One region of the Mesorhizobium sp. WSM2561 genome, then DNA from elsewhere that is predicted to be linked to it. Evidence: predicted binding sites of a transcription regulator. Region 1 holds the regulator's gene; each other region holds the start of a gene.
What was found. Region 1 encodes LexA, which represses DNA repair genes until DNA is damaged. Its sites were predicted from a motif close to TGTTCNNNNTGTGTTCNG; they were not measured.
Positions count from the first base shown of each region.

Region 1 (7,748 bases):
CCGTGGCTCCAGCCGAGCCGCGCCAGGTAGTTGAGCAGTGCCTCGGGCAGATAGCCCATGGCGCGATAGGCTTCGACGCCGAGGGCGCCGTGCCGCTTCGACAGCTTGGCGCCGTCGGCGCCATGGATCAGCGGGATATGCGCCATTGACGGCACCTCCCAGCCCAAGGCTCGATAGATCACCATTTGGCGGGCGGCATTGGTCAGATGGTCGTCGCCGCGGATGATGTGGGTGATGCCCATGTCGTGGTCGTCGACGACGACGGCATGCATATAGGTCGGGTTGCCGTCCGAGCGCAGGATGATGAAATCGTCGAGGTCCTTGTTGGGGAAGCGGACTTCGCCCTGCACGCGGTCATGCACCACCGTCTCGCCTTCGGCCGGCGCCTTGATGCGGATCGCGCCTCTGGCGCCAACCGGTGCCTCTGACGGGTCGCGGTCGCGCCAGCGGCCGTCATAGCGGGGAGGCAAGCCCTTGGCCCGCGCACTCTCGCGCATCGCCTCCAGCTCGGCCGGCGTCGCATAGCAGTGATAGGCTTTGCCGAGGCGCACCAGCTCCTCGGCGACCGCGCGGTGGCGCGGCGCGCGCTCGAACTGCGATACCGGCTCGCCGTCCCAGGTGAGGCCGAGCCAGGAGAGCCCATCGAGGATGGCAGCGGTTGCCGCATCGGTCGAACGCTCGCGATCGGTGTCCTCGATGCGCAGCAGCATCCTGCCGCCAGTGTGTTTCGCGTACAGCCAATTGAACAGCGCCGTGCGTGCCCCGCCAATATGCAGGAATCCGGTGGGCGAAGGGGCAAAACGGGTGACGACCTTGTCGGACATGAAACTCTCGGGGCAAGCGCAGGAAACGGATGTGGCTGCGCGGACTTTCGCGCGTTGCGCGTTCATGTAGCATAGGAGGTCAAGGGCGCAAGGGGCGAACCCTATGGCTGGACCAGGCCGCGGCGTGGACGAGAGCGAGGGCGCGAACGCAAGCGTCAGCGAACGATCGCTGTTCGCCGACGTTCCCCACGAGCCGCTACCCGTTTCGCTGCCGGCGTCGCCGCCGGGCATCCAGCCTCTTTGGCCGGACCGCTCCGCGCCGATACCGGCTCCAGCACCCGGCCCTGTCATTCGTTTTCGCCGACTGCTCAGCCATCTTTCACCATCCGGTGTCCGCAACAGCGTGGCCTCCGCAGCCGGCCTGGAACTCGACCGCGGCGTCGCCTTCCTGCTGGTGCCGGTTTTTCTGGCATGCGGGGTGATCGTCTATTTTTCGCTTGCCGTCGAACCGGACTTTGCCCAGCCGATTGCCGTCGTGGTCCTCACGGCATTGTGTGCGGCCGTCACGCGCTCACGCCGCAAAACGCACCTGTGCTTCATGGCAGCGTTGCTGTGCGCGTTTGGTGTGCTCGCCGCCAAGGTTGAAACTTGGCGCGCCGGAACGAAGATGCTCGGTTCGGAAATCCAGACCCGGCTGACCGGCCGTGTCGTCAGGCTCGACCAGATGGCGAACGGCCGGATCAGGCTGACCATCGACGTGATGTCGACCGCCCGGCCGACACTGCGTTATGCACCCGAACGTGTCAGGGTGTCGGCACGCAAGATTCCCGCTGAGATGACCGCAGGCTCGGTGGCAACCGGCTATGTGAGGCTTCTGCCTCCGACTGGCCCGGTCAGACCGGACAGCTTTGACTTTTCCTTTGACAGCTATTTCGCCGGTATCGGTGCCAGTGGCTTTTTCCTCGGCAGTCCAAAGATCGTCGTCTCCGAAGATGCACCGTTAACCGCACGCCTTTCTTCGTCGATCGAGAAGGCGCGCGAAACCATCGCCGACCATATCAGGGACAGCATCGGTGGTGCCGAGGGGGAGATTGCCGCTGCGCTGATCGTCGGCGTGCGTGCCGGCATCCCCGAAGAGATAAACGAATCGATGCGGCGCACCGGCATCTACCACATCATCTCCATTTCCGGCCTGCACATGGCGCTTGTCGCCGGCACCGTCATGGGATTGCTGCGCAGCGCCTTTGCGCTATTTCCCGACTTTTCGTCGCGCCGGCCGGTCAAGAAATATGCGGCTGCTGCCGCACTCGTCTCCATCGCTGCCTATCTGATTTTCTCCGGTATCGTGGTCGCGGCTGAACGCAGCTTCATCATGCTGGCGGTAATGCTTGTCGCCGTGCTGTTCGACCGGGCGGCACTCACCATGCGCAACCTGGCGATTTCGGCCATCGCCGTCATCGTCGTGTCGCCGCACGAGGTGGTCGGCGCAAGCTTCCAGATGTCCTTCGCTGCGACTGCGGCTCTCGTGGGCGCCTATGCCGGTTGGTCCGCCTTTCGTGCCGACAAGGCCAAGGCGCCGCGACAGCGACGGTCACCGGCCGCTTTCGTCACGCGCAAGCTCGTCGCTGGGGCAGGCACCATCGCAATGACCTCCATCATTGCCGGCAGCGCCACCGCGCTCTTCGCCATCTGGCACTTCCAGCGCGTCTCGCCGCTCAGCCTGTTCGCCAATCTGGCCGTCATGCCGATCGTCACGATCGTCATGTTCCTGGCCGTCCTCAGCGCCTTGGCAATGCCTTTCGGCCTCGACGGCCCTTTCCTCTACATGATGGGCAAGGGCCTGACGGCGATGATTGCAATTTCGGGATGGATCTCGGAGCGTTCGCCGGTCGATGCAGTCGGCCTGATTTCGTTGCAATCGGTTCTGCTGGTGACGGTCGCCTTGGTCATCGCCACGATGGCGACGACGTGGCTGCGGCTTGCGGCACTTCCCTTTGCGCTCGCCGGCCTGCTGACGATTTCCGAGACGCGCACCCCCGACGTGCTGATCTCGGAGGATGCGCATCTGGTGGCGCTGCCGATCGGCGGCGGCGAACTTGCCGTCAACCGGGTGCGTTCGAACGAATTCACCACCGACAACTGGAAACATGCGCTGGTTTCAACAACGATCGTCGAGCCGGAGACATTCGAAAAAGGAGATGTGCGGTTCGACATCGCCGATCCGGCCGACCTGCCGCCGGGAGCGCCTTTCACCTGCACTGCCGGCCTGTGCCTGGCCCGGCATCCGTCCGGCGCGCTCATCGCGCTCGCCGACAACCGTAAAACCGCGCGGCCGGCCTGTGCCTTTGCGGATTTGATCGTCATCGACGATGCCACAGCCTATTACAAACCCTGCCGCAACCCGCTGGTTCTCGTCGTCACCAAACGGCAGCTCGCTCGCATGGGCAGTGCCGCCGTCTTCTTCGATCCGCTATCGGCGACGACGCGCGCAGAAATCCGTTTTGCCGTCAGACAGCCATATAGGCCTTGGCATGAGCAGCGGCGGTTTTCGCGCGAGGCGAGGGGCCTGCCGCCGTACCTCAGGGCCGAGAAACCCAAGAAGCCTGCCGTTCAGTAACGCCGGATCAGTCCGACGAGCTTGCCCTGCACCTTGACCCGGTCCGGCCCGAAGATGCGCGTCTCGTAGGCCGGATTGGCGGCTTCCAGTGCGATCGAGGCACCTTTGCGGCGGAATCGTTTCAGCGTCGCTTCCTCCTCGTCGACCAGAGCGACAATGATCTCGCCAGGCTGGGCGGTGTCGGCGTTGCGGATGATGACCGTGTCGCCGTCGAAGATGCCGGCCTCGATCATCGAATCGCCCTTGACCTCCAGCGCGTAGTGCGTGCCGCCGGTGATCATGTCCGGTGGCACCGAGATCGAATGCGTCTGGTGCTGGATGGCGTCGATCGGCACACCGGCAGCGATGCGGCCCATCACCGGTATGGAGACGGTGGCAACGACGTCGTCGTCATTGCCGGCCGCACGCATGCGCGAAGGCGCCGGCTTGATCTGGCGTCCGAGGCCGCCCTGTCCAAGCCCGCCCTGGCCAAGGCTGCCTTGAATGACGCTCGGCGAGAATTTGCGCGCCGCATTGAGGCCCGGCGCGATCGAATCGGGCAGGCGCAGCACCTCCAGCGCGCGGGCGCGGTTGGGCAGGCGGCGAATGAAACCGCGTTCCTCCAGCGCCGTGATCAGCCGGTGGATCCCCGATTTGGAGGCGAGGTCGAGCGCTTCCTTCATCTCGTCGAACGAGGGCGGAATGCCGCTTTCCTTCAGCCGCTCGTGGATGAACATCAGCAGTTCATGTTGTTTGCGTGTCAGCATCGCGACCCCCAACAGAATCAGAAAAACAAACCCAGAACAAACACTATCTGTTCCAGTTGTGTTCCGCAACCATTTAAAGTTTAATGAATGTGTTGACGTTTTGTTCAGCGTAGCATCAGCACGCTGCAGGCGGCGCCCGCTGCGGTTGCGGGAGCGAATGGCTCGCGCACGACCAGTCCGTTGGCGTCGGCCAGCATTCTGAGCATCGAGGAATCCTGGATACTGAACGGCGTTGCCTCAAGCGTGCCGGCTTCTTCCTTCACCACCGCGCGTACATAGTCCTGCCGGAGATCGTTGGCCGGCATGGCGGCGCCGAGCCGCGCCTGACGCATGTCCTGGCGGAAGGCGCGGCCGCCGAGCCGCGCCAGCAGCGGCTTCAGAAAGAGCTGCGTGCAGACCAGGCTGGCCACCGGATTGCCGGGCAGGCCGATGCAGCGGATGGCGCCCAGCCGCCCGAACATCAGTGGCTTGCCGGGCCGCATGGCGATTTTCCAGAAATCGAGCGCCATGCCTTCGCCGGTTAGCACGTCATGGACGAGGTCGTGGTCGCCGACCGAGGCGCCGCCCAGCGTGACGATGACGTCCGCGCCTGCGTCGACCGCTTTTCTCACCAGCGCGGCGATCGCCTCCTTGCGGTCGGGGGCGATGCCGAGATCGAGTGCGCTGGCGCCGACCGAGCGGGCCGCGGCGGCGACGCCATAGGCATTGGAGGAGATGATCTGGTCGGGGCCGAGGTCGCTGCCCGGCGGCAGCAATTCGTCGCCGGTGGCGATGATGGCGACCAGCGGCCGTTTCACCACGCGGACCTGCTGGTGGTTGGCCGACGCCGCCAGCGACAATGCCGCCGGATCAAGCAGGCGGCCTTTCTCCAGCAGCGCGTCGCCCTGCGAGAAATCGAGCCCGAGGCGGCGGATGTTGCGGCCTTCAACCGTCGGCGCGGTCACTTCGACGATGCCGCCGCCGAGGTCGCGGACATTCTCCTGGATGACGATGGTGTCGGCGCCCGCGGGAAGCGGCGCGCCGGTGAAGACGCGCACGGCCTGCGCCGGGCCGACTGTTCCGGCAAAGCCTCGTCCGGCCGGCGCCATGCCGATCACCGAAAGTCTCGCGGGCACGGACGCGACATCGTCGGCCCGCACGGCATAGCCGTCCATGGCTGACGCGTTGAATGGCGGCTGGGTGCGGAGCGCGATGAGCGGCCCCGCCAGCACGCGGTCGGCGGCGTCCATCAGGGCGACGCTTTCAGCCTGCAAGGGCGCAGCATCCGCAAGCAGGCGCTCGAGCGCCTCGGCGACCGCAAGCAGCGCCATTATCGGCCTGCCCCCTGGGCGTCCGCCTTGTAGTCGCCGGATTTGCCGCCGGTCTTTTCCACCAGCCTGATGCCGGAGATCGCCATGCCGCGATCGACCGCCTTGGCCATATCATAGATGGTCAGGCAGGCGACCGAGACGGCGGTCAGCGCTTCCATCTCGACGCCGGTCTTGCCGGTGACGCGGGCCAGCGCCGTGACCTTCAGGCCGGGCAGCTTCGCGTCCGGTTCGATGTCTACCGATATCTTGGTCAACAGCAGCGGATGGCAGAGCGGGATCAGCTCATGCGTCCTCTTGGCCGCCATGATGCCGGCGATGCGCGCCGTGCCCAGCACGTCGCCTTTCCTGGCATCGCCGTCGAGAATCATTTTCAGCGTTTCGGGCCGCATCGAGACAAGACCTTCGGCGATTGCCGTGCGGGTCGTCTCCGCCTTGTCGCCGACATCGACCATATTGGCTTCGCCTTCCGCGCCAAGATGGGTGAGGGCGGCGGACATCGTCAGGTCACCCTGGAGCGACGTGCGTCCGTTTGGACGCCCAAAGCACGCTCTAGGGCTTTGTATCTATGCATCATGCTCTCCGAACATCGATTCCGATTTTCGGGCAGATGCATTGGCGGGCGCCTTGCCCGTCAAAAGCAGATGCGTCGCAGTGGCCACGTCATGTTGCCGCATCAGGCTCTCGCCGACGAGGAAAGTGCCAATGTCGCTCCGTTCCAGCCTGCGGCAGTCCTGGTGCGAGAAAATACCGCTCTCGCTGACCAGCAGCCGGTCGGCCGGCACCATCGCCGCGAGCCGCTCCGACGTCTCGATGCTGGTTTCGAATGTCCGGAGATTGCGGTTGTTGATGCCGATCAGCCGCGACGACAGTTTCAGCGCGCGTTCCGTCTCGGCCTCGTCATGCACCTCGACCAGCGCGTCCATGCCGAGCTCGAAAGCCGTCGTTTCGAGTTCCCTGGCCACGGCGTCATCGACGCTCGCCATGATGATCAGGATGGCGTCCGCGCCCCACGCACGGGCCTCGAACACCTGATAGGGCTCGAACAGAAAATCCTTGCGCAAAGCCGGCAATGTCACGGCGCTGCGCGCATCGGTGAGGAATTCAGGCGCCCCCTGGAAAGACGGCGCATCGGTCAGCACCGACAGGCAGGCAGCCCCACCTTTGGCATAGGCCTGGGCCAGCGCCGGCGGATCGAAATCGGCGCGGATCAGGCCCTTGGACGGGCTCGCCTTCTTGATCTCGGCGATCAGCGCGAAACTGCCGGATTTGCGTTTGGCTTCAAGGGCCGAGAGAAAGCCGCGCGGTGCATCGGTAGCCCTCGCCCGTGCCTTGATTTCGGCAAGCGGCACCCGCGCCTTCGCCGCCGCGATCTCGTCGCGCTTGTAGGCTTCGATCTTGCGCAGGATATCAGACACGGCGCTATCCGTTTGAAATCTCGACCAGCCGGTCAAGCACCTTTAGCGCCCGGCCGCTGTCGATGGCTTGCGCCGCCGTCGCCATGCCATCGGCAAGCGTCGTCGCCTTTCCCGCCACCACCAGTCCGGCGCCGGCGTTCATCAGCACCGTATCGCGAAAGGCGCCGGCAGCGCCGCCCAGCATGTCGCGCAGCGCCTGGGCGTTGTAGGCGGCATCGCCGCCGCGCAACTCGTCCTTGGTATGCCGCTTCAGCCCGACCGCTTCCGGGGTCAGCGTAAAGCTGCGGATCTCGCCGCCGACCAGTTCGGCGACCTGGGTTTCGCCGGTGGTGGTGATCTCGTCATAGCCGTCGCCATGGGCGACCCAGGCGTGGTCGGCGCCCAGTGCCTTCAACGTCTCGGCCACCGGCATGATCCATTCCGGCAAGAAGACGCCAACCATCTGCCTGACGACACCAGCCGGATTGGAGAGCGGGCCAAGCAGGTTGAAGATTGTGCGGGTGCCGAGCTCGGCGCGGATCGGGCCGACATGCTTCATCGCCGGATGATGCGCCGGTGCGAACATGAAGCCGACGCCTGCGTCGTGGATGCAGCGGCCGATCGTTTCCGGCGGGATGTCGAGCTTGACGCCAAGCGCGGTCAGCACGTCGGCGGCGCCGGTCTGCGAGGACAGTCCGCGATTGCCGTGCTTGGCCACCGGCACGCCGCAGGCGGCGATGACGAACGCGGATGCGGTCGAGATGTTGACGCTGTGCGAATTGTCGCCGCCGGTGCCGACGATGTCGATGGCGCCAGCCGGCGCGTCGACGCGCAGCATCTTGGCGCGCATGGTGGCGACGGCGCCGGAAATCTCGCTCACCGTCTCGCCGCGCACGCGCAGCGCCATCAGGAAGCCG
Region 1 covers NZ_AZUX01000003.1:197,649-205,396, reverse strand. Annotated here, with positions in the region: gene gltX (glutamate--tRNA ligase) at 1-824, opposite strand, end outside; gene M727_RS0105880 (ComEC/Rec2 family competence protein) at 928-3,381, shown strand; gene lexA (transcriptional repressor LexA) at 3,375-4,127, opposite strand; gene glp (gephyrin-like molybdotransferase Glp) at 4,232-5,437, opposite strand; gene moaC (cyclic pyranopterin monophosphate synthase MoaC) at 5,437-5,934, opposite strand; gene trpC (indole-3-glycerol phosphate synthase TrpC) at 6,001-6,852, opposite strand; gene trpD (anthranilate phosphoribosyltransferase) at 6,857-7,748, opposite strand, start outside.

Region 2 (7,748 bases), on a different contig from region 1:
CCTGTCTCGGTATCGCCGGCCATGATGGCGCGCTGGATAGGGGCGGCGCCGCGCCAGCGTGGCAACAGCGACGCGTGACCATTGAGGCAGCCGAGCCGCGGCGCCTCGAGAATGGGTTTGGGCAACAGCAATCCATAGGCGGCGACGACGGCGACATCGGCCCGCAAGGCGCGGAACGCCTGCTGCTCGGTCTCGTTCTTCAGCGACACCGGCGTCCGCACCTCGAGGCCCAGCCGCTCGGCCTCGCGCTGCACCGGCGACGGCGTCAGTTCCAGCCCCCGGCGACCGGCGGCGCGCGGCGGCTGAGTGTAGACGGCTCCAATCTCATGTCCGGCATCCGCGATCGCCCGCAGCGTCGGCACCGAGAATTCGGGCGTACCCATGAAGATGACGCGCAAGGGCATTTTGTTCCGGGTCCGGTCTTCGTCTGGCCGTTAAGTCGGCTCAGTCGAAGTCGCGAACTTTGCGGGTCGGCGACCGAAGTCGCGTTTCCTTTCTGCTTCGATTTCGTTCATGATCTTGGCGAATTCATCGCCAATTGCGTTTTCAGCAGCGAAAGTGGCGCGAATAGCGTCCCATGCCGAAAGACCCGGCTCCAGCCTGGCTTGCCTTTCGGCGACCATGCCTTCGGGCAGAAGAGCTATCGCCTTGCCCGACAGGCTCTGGCCGCTCTTACGCGCCGCCTGCTCGATTTCCCGCTTCAAGGGTTCGGGAATATTTCTGATCAGCATGTCGCTCATAGGCGTCTCCATTTCCTGATCTGGAACAGGGTAGAGGGGCGCTGTCCCGCCAACATCTTCGAAAGGTTCAGCATCAAACTGCGCGAGTATCGCCCTATCCCACTAACTTACCCGGCGCCTTGCTGCCTGATGGTTTGTCCCTGGCGAGCTTCTTGAACTTCTTCACCACCATGTCGCGCTTCAGCTTCGAGATGTGGTCGATGAACAGAACGCCGTTGAGATGGTCGATTTCGTGCTGCAGGCAAGTCGCCATCAGCCCTTCGGCCTCGATCTCCTGCAGCTTGCCGTCGCGATCGAGATATTTCACCTGCACGGCGGCAGGGCGCTCGACCTCGGCATAGTAATCCGGGATCGACAGGCACCCCTCCTCGTAGACCGAGCGCTGATCGGCGCTCTCAAGAATCTCGGGATTGATGAAGACATGCGGCGCCGGCGGCTCGTCTTCCTTGGCGAGGTCGATCACCAGCATGCGCAGCGGTTCGCCGATCTGGATCGCCGCCAGACCAATGCCCGGCGCATCATACATCGTGTCCAGCATATCGTCGGCCAGTTTGCGCAAGGCGCCGTCGACGCGCTCGACCGGTTTCGAAACCTGGCGCAGGACGGGATCGGGAAGGATGATGAGCGGCTTGATCGACATGGCGTCTCACCTAAGACCTCGCACGAAAAGCGTCAACCGGGGCATTTGCAGCGGCGTTCACGTTTTGATCTGTGTCGTCAGGCCGAATCATCTATGCTGTCCGATATGAACGACCTGACCACCATCCTGTCCGAACCGATCGCCCGGCTCGGCGCCACCACGATCACGCTCGGCCACGTGCTGGCATTCGGCGCGGTCCTGTTCCTGGGCCTGTTCGTGGCGCTCGTCGTCGCGCTCTGGCGCTCGGCCAAGGCGCGTGCGGTGGCTGCCGCGGAAGCCGCCGACCACGCCCGCGACGCCGAGGCGCGGATGGCCGGCATCCTGGCAAGCCAGGCCGAGATGCAGGGCCGCATGGGCGCCATCGCCGAAGTGTTCGGGGCGCGGCAGGCCGAACTCACGCAGTCGATCGGCCAGCGTCTCGACGCGATGACCGGCCGTCTCGGCCAGACCATGACCGAGCAGACGAAATCGACGCATGAAAGCCTCGCCAAACTGCAGGAGCGGCTGGCGGTCATCGATACAGCGCAAGGCAACATCCAGTCGCTCGCCAGCCAGGTCGTGCAACTTCAGGCAATCCTCTCCAACAAACAGACGCGCGGCGCCTTCGGCCAGTCGCGCATGGAGGCGATCGTCGCCGACGGCCTGCCGCACGGCGCCTATGAATTCCAGGCGACCCTGTCGAACGGCAGCCGGCCCGACTGCCTGGTGAAGATGCCGAACGGCGCGCCTGCACTCGCCATCGACGCCAAGTTTCCGCTGGAAGCCTGGAATGCCATCCGTGCCGCCGAAGGCGTCGATTTGCAGAAGGTCGCCGCACAAGCGTTTCGGCGTGATATCGAGGTGCATGTCCGCGATATTTCCGACAAATACCTGATCCAGGGCGAGACGCAGGACACCGCCTTCATGTTCGTGCCGTCGGAATCGGTATTCGCCGAGATCCACGAGAATTTCGAGGGGATTGTCCACAAGGCGCACCGCGCTCGCATCGTCATCGTCTCGCCGTCGCTGCTGATGCTGTCGATTCAGGTCATCCAGGCGATTCTCAAGGACGCCCGCATGCGCGAGCAGGCGCATTTGATCCAGGGCGAAGTCATCCGGCTGATGGAGGATGTCTCGCGCCTTGACGAGCGGGTGCGCAAGCTGCAGAGCCATTTCGGCCAGTCGGCCAAGGATATCGACGATATTCTCGTCTCGACGTCGAAGGTGACCAAGCGCGGCCAGAAGATCGAGGCGCTGGAGTTCGGCGCGCAGCCGGCGGAAGGCGACGCCGGATCGGCGGCCAACGCGAAGACCGAAGCGGGTGCGCGCGTCGCCGACTCCAAGACCGGCCAATTGAGGCTAAGGGTGGTCGAAGGCGACGACTGAGAGGCTACTGCTCCTCGACGATCATTGTGCCTTCGAACTCCGGCAGCCAATGCAGCGCCGAGCGGTGCCAGATCTGCTTTCTCGGGATCAGTTGTTCGCGCTGCCGCGCCGTGCCGACCCTGATGCCATAGACTTTCGGCCCGTCGCCAACCGACGTGGCATAGAGGTGCGTACCGCACTCGCCGCAAAAGGCCTGGGCGCGCCTGGCGCCGCTCGCTGCGGTCTTGATGTAGATCTTCGGCGTGCCCTTGGTGATCCGGTAGCGCTCCTCCGGCGCCGGCACGGTCACCCGAAACGCTGTTCCGGTCAGCTGCTGACAATCGATGCAGTGACAAATACTGGTGTTGTCCGGATCGACCTCCGCCTCGTAGGTAATGGCGCCGCAATGGCACCCGCCGTCGATTTTCATCTTCGTTCCTCCCTTCAGCCGCGCCTCGACGTGTTGGAGCTTAACGGCGCAGCCGCCGAAGCTCCACACAGGCATTCACAACGCGGCAAACCATCCGCTGGTTCAAGGCTGCTGCGTCGACGCCTGTTCGATGACTTCCTCCGTCCAGACCTTGAAACCGGCCAGCGTGCCCGGCCCGAAAATATGGGTCAGCGGCACATCGGCTGCGTCGCGGCCGGAGGCGATCAGGATGCGGCCGATGCGCGGCGCATTGTTGCGCGGATCGAAGGCATGCCAGCGACCGCCGAGGTAGACCTCCATCCAGGCGGCGAAGTCCATGTCCGACCAAGGCTTCGGCAGGCCGATGTCGCTGATGTAGCCGGTGCAATAGCGCGTCGGGATGTTCAAGGCGCGGCAGAAGGCGACGGCGAGATGGGCAAAGTCGCGGCAAACGCCGCTTTGCTCTCGATAGGCCTCTGTCGCCGTGCGCGTCGGCCGCGCGTTGCCGTAGTTGAAGATGATGTGGTTGTGGACGAAATCGCAGACCGCCTGCACGCGTGGAATACCGAGCGGTGAGTGGCCGAACAGCCGCCACGCCTCGCTCGCCAGCACGTCGCTCTCGCAATAGCGGCTCGGCAGCAGGAACAGCAATGTCTCCGACGGCAGGTCGCGCACCTCGTGCTGCCACGCCACCAGATCGCCGATCTCGAAGGTTCCGGGATCGCGGATCACGGCGTCCGTGCCGAAGGTGAAGCGACCGGGCGGGGCGACAAGACGATTGCACCAATTGCCGAAACTGTCGCGGTAGCTCTCGATCGGCACCGGTGGGTTCGAAGTCAGGAAATCCGGCCGCTCGAGATCGGACGCGCGGGAATAGTGGACGTTGAGCATCGCGATCAGCGGCGTTTCCTGCGGAAAGTCGAAGCTCATCTCGCAGCCGATATGAATTCGCATTGTCGTCCTGACCGTCCTGCCGGATCACCACCCGGCGAAGGCACGGGCCGTTGCTGCAGTGCAAAAAGATCATCGCACGGACCAGCGTGGTTTACGAGCGAATTAGAAACGGTTGACAGCCGACGGCTGGCGCCGGCGCCAGATTATGCCTCTTGCGGTCGGGCGCTTCTCTTGGTTCATTTCGCTTGCCACAATTGGAGGAAACGAATCATGGCTAAAGGTGCGATGAAGGCGGGCAAAGAAGCCCGCAAGCCGAAGAAGGACGCGAAGAAACCTGCCGCTGCCCCGACCCTGAAAGCGCCGCCCGTCAAGGCGACCAAACTCAAGGACAAGTAAGCCTCGGCGTTTCGGCGCAGTCATGACCGACGGCATTTCAGGACCATCGACATTCAGCGACTGGTCCTGAAGTGTTGTCGGCGCTGCTGTTGATTGGGCATTTCTAAATCAATGCGGCGAAGACGACTTCGCGCTTTCCGAAAAGACCGGGACGACCCGCAATCCAATGGAGCGTTCCGATGTCGTGGATTCTTCTCTTCTTCGCTGGCCTGTTCGAGATCGGCTGGGCTATTGGCCTCAAATACACTGATGGCTTTTCGAAGCCGCTTCCGACCATCCTGACGGTTGCCTCGATGGTCGTCAGTCTCGCCTTGCTCGGACTGGCGCTGAAGACCCTGCCGGTCGGCACGGCTTACGCGGTGTGGACCGGCATCGGCACCGTCGGCACGGCGCTGCTTGGCATCTGGCTGCTCGGTGAGCCTGCGACCGCGATCAGGCTGGCCTGCATCGCACTCATCGTCTGCGGCATCATAGGATTGAAACTCGCGACCTAGGTTTGCAGCAAGGCCGCAGCACAAACGCCTTCAGGGCCGCTGCAAGGCGGCCCTGAATTTGATTGGTGAAATCGCGCTGTAGGAGCGCTAGCGAGCGGAAAAGCCCGGAGGCGTCCTGCCGGTGCGCTGCTTGCGCGCCGCATAGCGCGCGTCGCGCTTGGCTTTGCGCTCAGCCTCGTCGGCAAGCAAACGAGCGATGCGCTCGTTCTCTTCGGCTTCCCGGATCTTCGCTTCCGCCTGCGCCGCTTCTTCAGCAGCGATACGCGCCGCTTCGGCAGCAGCTTCGCGCTCGGCCTTTTCGGCCGCTTCGCGCGCCAGCTTCTCCTGCTTCAGCCTGGCCTTTTCGGCCTCGCGTATCGCACGGGCTTCGAGGATCGCCTTGCGTTCGGCCTGTCGTGCCAGCACCGCTGGATCGTCCGCTGCCGGCTTTGCCTTGAAGCGCTCGAGAAGCGCCTTCTTTGCCTCGTTTGCGGCATTGCGCCGCTCGAAAACGTCTTTTTCCCTATAGATAGCCAAGTCCACTTCCCTGGAGTCAATTTGCGAGGCTTACATACGCGTGAAAACCCAGAGTTCAAGCGCCAAAACGGTATGCCAGCCATGAAATTCTGAGCTGTTGCAGCCGGGAGACGCCTTTTCGGCTGAATTCGGCTGAAACGGACATGCACTGTTCACCATCCGACCCTCTGGCGGCGCGGCGGACTGGTCGCTACCTGTAGCGCGAAAACAAAACACCAGAACAAAACACCAGGATGACAGATGATGGAACTCGGTCTCTACACCTTCGCCGACGTCAGCCCGGAATCAGGCCCAGGCGCCATCGGTGCGCATGAGCGGCTGCGCAACCTGATCGAGGAGATCGAGCTGGCCGACCAGGTCGGCCTCGACGTGTTTGGGTTGGGCGAGCATCACCGTCCCGATTATGCGGCTTCAGCGCCGATCGTAGCCCTGGCCGCAGCCGCCGAACGCACCAGGCGCATAAAGCTGACCAGCGCGGTCACTGTACTGTCCTCCGACGATCCGGTCCGTGTCTTCCAGCAGTTTGCAACGCTCGACCTTCTATCCAGCGGCCGGGCCGAGATTATGGCTGGGCGCGGCTCGTTCATCGAATCCTTTCCGCTGTTCGGCTACGATCTTGAGGACTATGACGAGCTCTTTGCCGAAAAGCTCGATCTGCTGCTTGCCGTCCGCGATCATGTCAAGGTGAGCTGGTCGGGCAGGCTGCGCGCTCCGATCAACGATCGCGGCGTCTACCCCCGCCCGTTCCAGGACAGATTGCCGATCTGGATCGCGATCGGCGGCACGCCGCAATCCGCCGCGCGGGCCGGTGCGCTCGGCCTGCCGCTGGCGCTTGCCATCATCGGCGGCGAGCCGGCGCGGTTCGCGCCGCTGTTCGATATTTACAGGGAAGCGGCCAAACGGGCCGGCAACGATCCGGCTGATCTGGCCACCAGCCTGAACGTGCACGGCTTCATTGCCGCGACCACCGACCAGGCGGCCGACGATTTTTATGGGCCGCAGGCCGAGGTGATGAACCGCATCGGTCGCGAGCGCGGCTGGGGTCCGACGTCAAGAGCACATTTCGACCAGTCGCGCGGCCCGGACGGCGCGCTGTTCGTCGGCAACCCCGAACAGGTGGCCGAAAAGATCGTTGCCCAGCACAGGATATTCGGCAACGACCGCTTCCTGCTGCAAATGGCGATCGGCACCATGGCGCACGCCAAGATCATGAAGGCGATCGAACTCTACGGCACCAAGGTGGCACCGATCGTGCGCAAGGAGACGGCGAAGGCGATCCCTGCTGTGGCCGCGCCGGCCGCCTGATTCGCCGGCCAGGTAGGGCCCAAGGTCATCGTCAGCGCCGGCTAAACGCATCGGCCGAAAATCGGAATCGATTTTCGGGCCGATGGTAGATTCAAAGCGTTGGAGCGTACTTTGAGCGTCCAAGTGGACGCACGTCGCTCCAACGGAACTTTGAAGCCGCAAAGGCGTTTCCGCCAACAGCGTACACCAATCGCAGTGTGCCGCCGAGGGCCAGAATGAAAGCCGAACCCGCCGCTTCGGGCGCTGCCGAGAGCCCCGATCCGCGCGTCGAGGCGCGTGCGGACATGCACCTGATACGTTCGCTGCTAGTCGGCATCTTCATCCTTATGGCGATCTACTCGCTCTCCTTCGCCCGTGCCTTCTTCATGCCGGTCATCCTGGCTTTCCTGCTGGCGCTGACGCTGACGCCGATCGTCCGCTTCCTGCGCAAGCACGGCATGCCCGATGCGATATCGGCGACACTGCTGGTGGTGCTGTCGGTCAGCATCCTTGCCGTGGCCGGCTATCTGCTTAGCGGCCCGGTCATCGACCTCATCAACAACACCTCGGTGATTGGCCAGCAGCTGACCGAACGTCTCGCGCAACTGCGGCGTCCTTTCGAAAGGATCATGGAGATTTCGCGGCAGATAGAGGGACTGACGCAGACCTCCCAAGGGCCGGGCGTCCAGAGGGTAGCCATGGCGCAATCGGGCATCCTCTCGCAAGCCGCCGGCAATTTGCTGTCGGCGGGCACCAGCCTCATCATCGTCTTCGTCCTGTCGCTGTTCCTGCTCGCCTCCGGCACGATGTTTTATGAGAAGATCGTCGAATCCTTCCCCAGTCTCAGCGAAAAGAAGCGGGCACTGCGCGTCGTCTATGACGTCGAACGTGAAATCTCGCACTATCTGCTTACCGTCGCCGTCATCAATACATGCCTGGGCGTGGTCATCGGACTCGGCCTCTGGGCACTCGGCATGCCCAACTCGCAGGTCTGGGGCGCAGCAGCGGCTCTGCTTAATTTCCTGCCCTAT
Region 2 covers NZ_AZUX01000004.1:176,908-184,655, forward strand. Annotated here, with positions in the region: gene fmt (methionyl-tRNA formyltransferase) at 1-404, opposite strand, end outside; gene M727_RS0107380 (hypothetical protein) at 435-740, opposite strand; gene def (peptide deformylase) at 835-1,380, opposite strand; gene M727_RS0107390 (DNA recombination protein RmuC) at 1,486-2,745, shown strand; gene M727_RS0107395 (GFA family protein) at 2,750-3,154, opposite strand; gene M727_RS0107400 (transglutaminase family protein) at 3,257-4,087, opposite strand; gene M727_RS43755 (hypothetical protein) at 4,298-4,423, shown strand; gene sugE (quaternary ammonium compound efflux SMR transporter SugE) at 4,603-4,917, shown strand; gene M727_RS0107415 (DUF6481 family protein) at 5,005-5,433, opposite strand; gene M727_RS0107420 (LLM class flavin-dependent oxidoreductase) at 5,677-6,738, shown strand; gene M727_RS0107425 (AI-2E family transporter) at 6,954-7,748, shown strand, end outside.
Region 2: the regulator LexA is predicted to act here: its motif matches at 1,435-1,452, upstream of M727_RS0107390 (DNA recombination protein RmuC).

Region 3 (7,748 bases), on a different contig from region 1:
CAGCATGAACGGCACCGGCGTGTGGCTTTCCACCTCGAAGCGGACGGCATTGCACCGGCAGGACCCTTTGAGCAGAAGTGGCATGAAAAACTCCGACGAAATTGGCTTTCAACTTGTCAGGATGGTGCCGGTTGCGGCGATGACAAGGGGAAATCCGGATGACATGATCGCGGCATGGACAATGAACGCATCGCCGAACTGTTCGAAGGCCTCGGCCCGGTCAGCATTCGCAAGATGTTCGGCGGCAAGGGCATCTATTTTGATGGCCTTATCGTGGCGATCGTCCTTCGCGGCGAATTGATGCTGAAGGCCGACGCCGAAAGCATGACCGATTTCGCAGAAGCCGGCTGCACGCAGTGGACCTACACCGGCTCACGGCACGGCAAGCTGGTGTCCATGCCGTATTGGAGCATTCCCGACAGTGCTTTCGATGATCCGGACGAGATGGCGGTCTGGGCGCGCCGGGCCTATGAGGCTGGGCTGCGGGCCGGCAAGTAGGTGTGTCCGCTAGCCACTCAGCTTAAGATAATCGCTTCAGGTTGTTGAGGGGCGGCGCCAACATCCAGGATTTCATGCCACGTCGCGCGCCTCGGGCACGAATGCCAGCGCCTCGGCAAAGATAGCGCTCGTGAAGGTGGCGTTCTCGACGGCGAGCATCGCGGCGGCGACGCCTTCGCGCAGCGCCGCGCGCAGCGTCAGGCCGCGCAGCAGGGCGGCGACCGTTGCGCCCGCCACCGCATCGGCGGCGCCGTCCGCGACTTTTTTCGGCGGCAGGATCGAGAAGGCGCCGGCCGCGTCGAAACCCAGCACCGGACCGTCGCCAGCGGTGACCACGCCGCTTTTCAGGCCGGCGCGTCTTAGGCCGTCGACAATGCCACGCTCGTCGGCATCGACGTCGGCGCCGGTAAGCGCGCCGGCGTCGTGCCGGTTCATGAAGGCCATCGCCAAAAACTCAAGCACCGGCGCGAGCCGCGCCGCCTTGCTGGGCGAAACGGCAAGTGCAAACACCGGCTTGCCGGCGGCAAGCGCCACCAGCCGCTCCAGCGCCATCGGCGGCAGGTTGGCGTCGCACAGAACCGCATCGGCGGTGCTGATTGCCTCGCGCACCTTGGCACGGCGGATCTGCTTGGTAAGCGCCAGGTCGTAGAGCGCCATGTCGGCAAGGCCGACGATCAACGCGCCGTCGCCGTCGATTATCGTCGTGTTGCTCGGCGTCGTGCGATCGAGGAACACCACGGACAGATCGGCAATGCCGGCCGCAGCGATGGCGCGCGAGACCGTATCGGCCAGAACATCACCGCCGCGCACCGAAAGCAGCGAACCGGAGACGCCGCGGCGCACGGCGCAGCACAGCGCATTGAAGACGGCGCCGCCGACAGCCTCGCGCATCGTGCCGGGATTCGACGCTGCCGGCACAAAGGCGCCCGACACCTGGCCGCGCCGATCTATATACGCGGCGCCTACTGCCAGGATTGTCGGCGACTTCATCATGCCGGCGAGGAGACCTTTGCTGTTGCCGGGTGGAGACTAGGTTGTCCGGCGGAACCCGGCAACCGGAGGCGCGATTCGGAGATGCCGGCGCGATCCTGCGGGAGACGCGGGATACATCTTGGCGTGAAAGCGCGAAACAAAAAAAGAACAAATCCGGATACCTTTTTGTTTTTCAATGGCTTGTATCCCCTTGCCAGATGAGAACAAAAAAGGTACAAATTAATAAGGATTACGGATTGTCCGGCCTTCATTGACGACCAAGGGGTGATGTATCATGGCTCAGAATTCTTTGCGGCTTGTAGAGGACAAAGCAGTGGACAAATCAAAGGCTCTGGATGCGGCGCTGTCGCAAATCGAGCGTGCCTTCGGCAAGGGCTCGATCATGCGGCTCGGCGCAAACGAGCAGGTCGTCGAGATCGAAACCGTGCCGACCGGGTCGCTTGGCCTCGACATCGCGCTTGGCGTCGGCGGCCTCCCACGCGGCCGCATCGTTGAGATCTACGGGCCGGAAAGCTCGGGCAAGACGACGCTGGCGCTGCACACTGTGGCCGAAGCCCAGAAGAAGGGCGGCATCTGCGCCTTCGTCGATGCTGAGCACGCGCTCGATCCGGTCTATGCCCGCAAGCTCGGCGTCGATCTCGAAAACCTGCTGATTTCGCAGCCCGATACCGGCGAGCAGGCGCTGGAGATCTGCGACACGCTGGTGCGTTCCGGAGCCATTGACGTGCTGGTGGTCGATTCGGTCGCGGCGCTGACGCCGCGCGCCGAAATCGAAGGCGAGATGGGCGATTCGCTGCCCGGCCTGCAGGCCCGCCTGATGAGTCAGGCGCTGCGCAAGCTGACCGCCTCGATCTCGCGCTCCAACACCATGGTCATCTTCATCAACCAGATCCGCATGAAGATCGGCGTCATGTTCGGTTCGCCCGAGACCACGACCGGCGGCAACGCGCTGAAATTCTACGCTTCGGTGCGCCTCGACATTCGCCGCATCGGCTCGGTCAAGGACCGCGACGAGGTCGTCGGCAACCAGACCCGCGTCAAGGTGGTCAAGAACAAGCTGGCGCCGCCCTTCAAGGTGGTCGAGTTCGATATCATGTATGGCGAGGGCGTGTCCAAGACCGGCGAGCTGGTCGACCTCGGCGTCAAGGCCGGCGTGGTCGAAAAGTCGGGCGCCTGGTTCTCCTACAATTCGCAGCGTCTCGGCCAGGGCCGCGAGAATGCAAAACTGTTCCTGCGCGACAATCCCGACACGGCGCGCGAAATCGAATTGGCACTGCGGCAGAATGCCGGGCTGATTGCGGAAAAGTTCCTCGAGAATGGTGGTTCCGAAGGCGGAGACGATGGTTTCGAGGACGAAGCTGGCGCCATGTAGGCTTCGGCAATGGCCGGAGTTTGGCCATGATTCCCGCGCATCACCTCCAGCCTGTGTAATCGAGTTCTGTATTGTTGCGTTCGAACCGCCGGCCTAGCGCCGGCGGTTTGCGTTTCAGCGGTGGCGCCGAGATGACCGGCAAGCCCCGCAAATTGGCCCAGTTCCGTGTTTCTGGACAGGGTGCAACGCGGCGGCTAAAAGGCCATGTCCATTTGCCGTCGGCCGCGCCGACGGCTCTCTCTAAAGCTAAAAGGCAGTGTCATTCATGAGTGGCGTGAACGAGATCCGGTCGACATTCCTCGACTATTTCCGCAAGGAGGGTCACGAGGTCGTCGCGTCGAGCCCGCTGGTGCCGCGCAACGACCCGACACTGATGTTCACCAATGCCGGCATGGTGCAGTTCAAGAACGTTTTCACCGGCCTGGAAAAGCGACCCTATTCGCGTGCCACGACGGCTCAGAAGAGTGTTCGCGCCGGCGGCAAGCACAACGACCTCGACAATGTCGGCTACACCGCGCGCCACCTGACCTTCTTCGAGATGCTCGGCAATTTCTCGTTCGGCGACTATTTCAAGGAGCGCGCCATCGAGCTTGCCTGGAACCTGATCACCAGGGAGTTCGGGCTGAAGAAGGACAAGCTGCTGGTCACGGTCTATCACACCGACGACGAGGCTGCCGGCTACTGGAAGAAGATCGCCGGCTTTTCCGACGATCGCATCATCCGCATTCCGACCTCGGACAATTTCTGGGCAATGGGCGACACCGGACCTTGCGGTCCGTGCTCGGAGATATTCATCGACCGTGGCGAGCACATCTGGGGCGGCCCTCCCGGCAGCCCCGAGGAAGATGGCGACCGTTTCCTCGAATTTTGGAACCTGGTGTTCATGCAGTACGAACAGGTGACGAAGGACGAGCGGATCGACCTGCCGCGCCCGTCGATCGACACTGGCATGGGCCTGGAGCGCATGGCCTCGATTCTGCAAGGGGTCGAGAGCGTCTTCGAGACCGACCTGTTCCGTCACCTGATCGAGGTGGCGTCATCCGCGCTCGGCCGCGGTCCGGATGCCGACACCGTCGCATCGTTCCGCGTCATCGCCGACCATTTGCGTTCGTGCTGCTTTCTGGTGGCCGACGGCGTGCTGCCGTCCAATGAAGGCCGCGGCTACGTGCTGCGTCGCATCATGCGCCGCGCCATGCGCCATGCGCAGCTTTTGGGCGCCGGTGATCCGCTGATGTGGCGGCTGGTGCCGGCGCTAGTGCGTGAGATGGGCCAGGCCTATCCGGAACTGGCGCGCGGCGAACAGATGATCACCGAGACGCTGAAGCTCGAAGAAACCCGTTTCCGCAAGACGCTGGTGCGCGGCTTGGGCCTGCTTTCGGAGGCGACGGAAAAGCTGGGTGCCGGCGACATGCTGGATGGCGAGACCGCCTTCAAGCTCTACGATACCTATGGCTTTCCGCTCGATCTGACGCAGGACGCGCTGCGTCAGCGCAACATCTCGGTCGATCTTGCCGGCTTCACCAATGCGATGGAGCAGCAGAAGGCGGAGGCGCGCAAGAGCTGGGCTGGTTCCGGCGAGGCCGCGACCGAAACAGTGTGGTTCCCGGTGCGCGAGAAGAATGGCGCCACCGAGTTCCTCGGCTACGAGACCGAGCAGGCGGAAGGCCTTATCCAGGCGCTGGTCAGGGACGGCAAGATCGTCGACAGCGCCGCCAACGGCGACGCGGTTGCCGTGGTCGTCAACCAGACGCCGTTCTATGGCGAATCCGGCGGCCAGGTGGGCGATACCGGCGTCATTTCAGGCGAAGGGTTCTTGATCGAGATTTCCGATACGCAGAAGAAGGCCGACGGGCTTTTCGTGCATCTCGGCAAGGTGGCCGACGGCACGGTCGACACGGGCGCGAGCGTCGAGCTGAAGGTCGACCATGCGCGCCGCTCCAGGCTGCGCGCGAACCATTCCGCGACGCATCTGATCCACGAAGCGCTGCGCGAGGTGCTCGGCACCCATGTCGCGCAGAAGGGCTCACTGGTCGCGCCCGAGCGTCTGCGCTTCGACATTTCGCACAACAAGCCGATCTCGCCTGACGAGCTCGAAGAGGTCGAGCGGATGGCGAACGAGATCGTCGTCCAGAACAGCCCGGTCACCACGCGGCTGATGTCGGTCGACGATGCCATTGCCGAAGGCGCCATGGCGCTGTTCGGCGAAAAGTATGGCGATGAAGTGCGCGTCGTATCGATGGGCACGGGTTTGCATGGTGCCAAGGCCAACCGGCCCTATTCGGTCGAGCTATGCGGCGGCACCCATGTCAGGGCGACCGGCGACATCGGTCTGGTGCGCATCGTGTCGGACAGTGCAGTCGCTGCCGGCGTGCGCCGCATCGAGGCGCTGACCGGCGAAACGGCCAGAAAGCATCTCGACGAGCAGGACAAGCGGCTGAAGGCGGCCGCGGCGGCGCTGAAGATTTCGCCGTCCGACGTGCCGGCGCGCGTCGAAGCGCTGCTCGACGAGCGCAAGAAGCTCGAGAAGGAACTGATCGAAGCGCGCAAGAAACTGGCGCTGGGCGACCGCTCGCCAGCCGGTGTGCCTGCGGAAAACGAGACCATTGCCGGTGTCGGTTTTCTCGGCAAGGCGGTATCGGGCGTCTCGCCAAAGGATTTGAAGCCATTGGCAGATGCCGGCAAGAAATCGCTCGGCTCCGGGATCGTCGTCTTCGTTGGCGCCGGCGAGGACAACAAGGCGAGCGTCGTGGTCGGCGTCACCGACGACCTGACCGGCCGCTTCAGCGCTGTCGATCTGGTGCGTGTGGCGTCCGCGGCATTGGGCGGGCAGGGCGGCGGCGGTCGGCCTGACATGGCCCAGGCCGGCGGCCCGGACGCCTCGAGGGCCGAAGACGCGATCGCTGCGGTGAAGGCGGCCCTGGAGGCGGCTTGATCGGTTGCTGTGATTCTTCCCTTCTCCCCTTGTGGGAGAAGGTGGATTGGCGCGCAGCGCCAAGACGGTTGAGGGGTGTTGGACGGAGTGCGGTTTTGCCAAGCTGGAGCACCCCTCATCCGACCGCTTCGCGGCCACCTTCTCCCACAAGGGGAGAAGGGGAGAGCCGCACTGGCGGGCAGGCAAGGGGGGGCCAGCGCCAACGCTGGAAAGGGGTCACGGGACCCCCTGCTGTCACCCGGCCTTTTCGGTCTTCGCAAAACTCTCCCGTAGGGCGATGCGCGCGAACCAGTCCCGAATATCTGGAAATTCGGCCAGCAGGTTCTGTCCGTCGGCAACCTTGACGAAATAGCCGATGATGGGTGCTGCATGCAGGTCGGCCAGCGTCAGTTGCTCGCCCAGCAGCCACGGCCCGGCGGCTTTCAGTGAGGTGAGTGCGCGAAGCACCGTCGCCGCCTGCAGAAGCCCATTGGCGATCAAAGCCTCGTCGGGCGTTGTTTTCTCCAGTCGCTCGACGGCGACATCCCAGACCATGGCCCGATAGGCATAGGCGTCGAGCATGGCGATGATCTGGTTCATACGTGCGCGAGATCGGGCTTCGATCGGTTGCAACGCCGGGCCGTCGAACGCTTCGTCGACATAGCGGGCGATCGCGCCGGTCTCGTGGAGGCGGAACCCGTCATGCTCGAAGGCCGGGATGCGGCGGAACGGCTGATGGTCGAGATACCAGCCCGGAATGCCGTCCGCCGCAAAGATGTCGACCGGCACGAGCTCGTAGCCGATGCCTTTTTCCTCGAGTGCGAGGCGGACGATGCGCACATAGACGCTGTAGTCCGCCCCGTAGACGACGGGCCTGCTCACAACGCTGGTCAGGCCATCGCCTTCTGCAGATTCTCGTCGATCTTGTCGAGGAAGCCGGTGGTCGAAAGCCATGGCTGGTCGGGACCGATCAGCAGCGACAGATCCTTGGTCATGAAGCCGGCTTCGACGGTCTGGATGCAGACTTTTTCCAGCGTCTCGGCAAAACGCATCAGCTCGGCATTGTCGTCGAGTTTGGCGCGGTGCGCCAGGCCACGCGTCCAGGCGAAGATCGAGGCGATCGAATTGGTCGAGGTTTCCTCGCCCTTCTGGTGCTGCCGATAATGGCGGGTGACGGTGCCGTGCGCGGCCTCTGCCTCCACCGTCTTGCCGTCCGGCGTCATCAGCACCGAGGTCATCAGGCCGAGCGACCCAAAACCTTGCGCCACCGTGTCCGACTGCACGTCGCCATCATAGTTCTTGCAGGCCCAGATATAGCCGCCCGACCATTTCAGGCTTGAGGCAACCATGTCGTCGATCAGCCGGTGCTCGTACCAGAGCTTCTTGGCTTTGAACTCGGCTTCGAACTCTGCCTCGTAGACTTCCTGGAAAATGTCCTTGAAGCGGCCGTCATAGGCCTTGAGGATGGTGTTCTTGGTCGAGAAGTAGACCGGGTAGTTGCGCAGCAGGCCGTAATTGAGCGAGGCGCGGGCGAATTCGCGGATCGAGTCGTCGAGATTGTACATGGCCATGGCGACGCCGGCCGCCGGCGCCTCGAACACGTCATGCTCGATCACCTGGCCGTCCTCGCCGACGAACTTGATCGTCAGCTTGCCCTTGCCGGGGAAGCGGAAGTCGGTGGCGCGGTACTGGTCGCCGAAGGCATGACGGCCGACGATGATCGGCTTGGTCCAGCCGGGCACCAGCCGCGGCACGTTCTTCATGATGATCGGCTCGCGAAAGATGGTGCCGCCGAGGATGTTGCGGATGGTGCCGTTCGGCGACTTCCACATCTTCTTCAGCCCGAATTCCTCGACACGCTGCTCGTCGGGCGTGATCGTCGCGCATTTCACGCCGACGCCATGTTTCTTGATGGCATTGGCCGAATCGATGGTCACCTGGTCGTTGGTGGCGTCGCGGTGCTCAACGCTGAGG
Region 3 covers NZ_AZUX01000023.1:27,516-35,263, forward strand. Annotated here, with positions in the region: gene M727_RS0120000 (GFA family protein) at 1-84, opposite strand, end outside; gene M727_RS0120005 (TfoX/Sxy family protein) at 175-498, shown strand; gene M727_RS0120010 (PfkB family carbohydrate kinase) at 571-1,491, opposite strand; gene recA (recombinase RecA) at 1,766-2,863, shown strand; gene alaS (alanine--tRNA ligase) at 3,129-5,795, shown strand; gene M727_RS0120025 (glutathione S-transferase family protein) at 6,030-6,656, opposite strand; gene M727_RS0120030 (NADP-dependent isocitrate dehydrogenase) at 6,665-7,748, opposite strand, start outside.
Region 3: the regulator LexA is predicted to act here: its motif matches at 1,624-1,641, upstream of recA (recombinase RecA).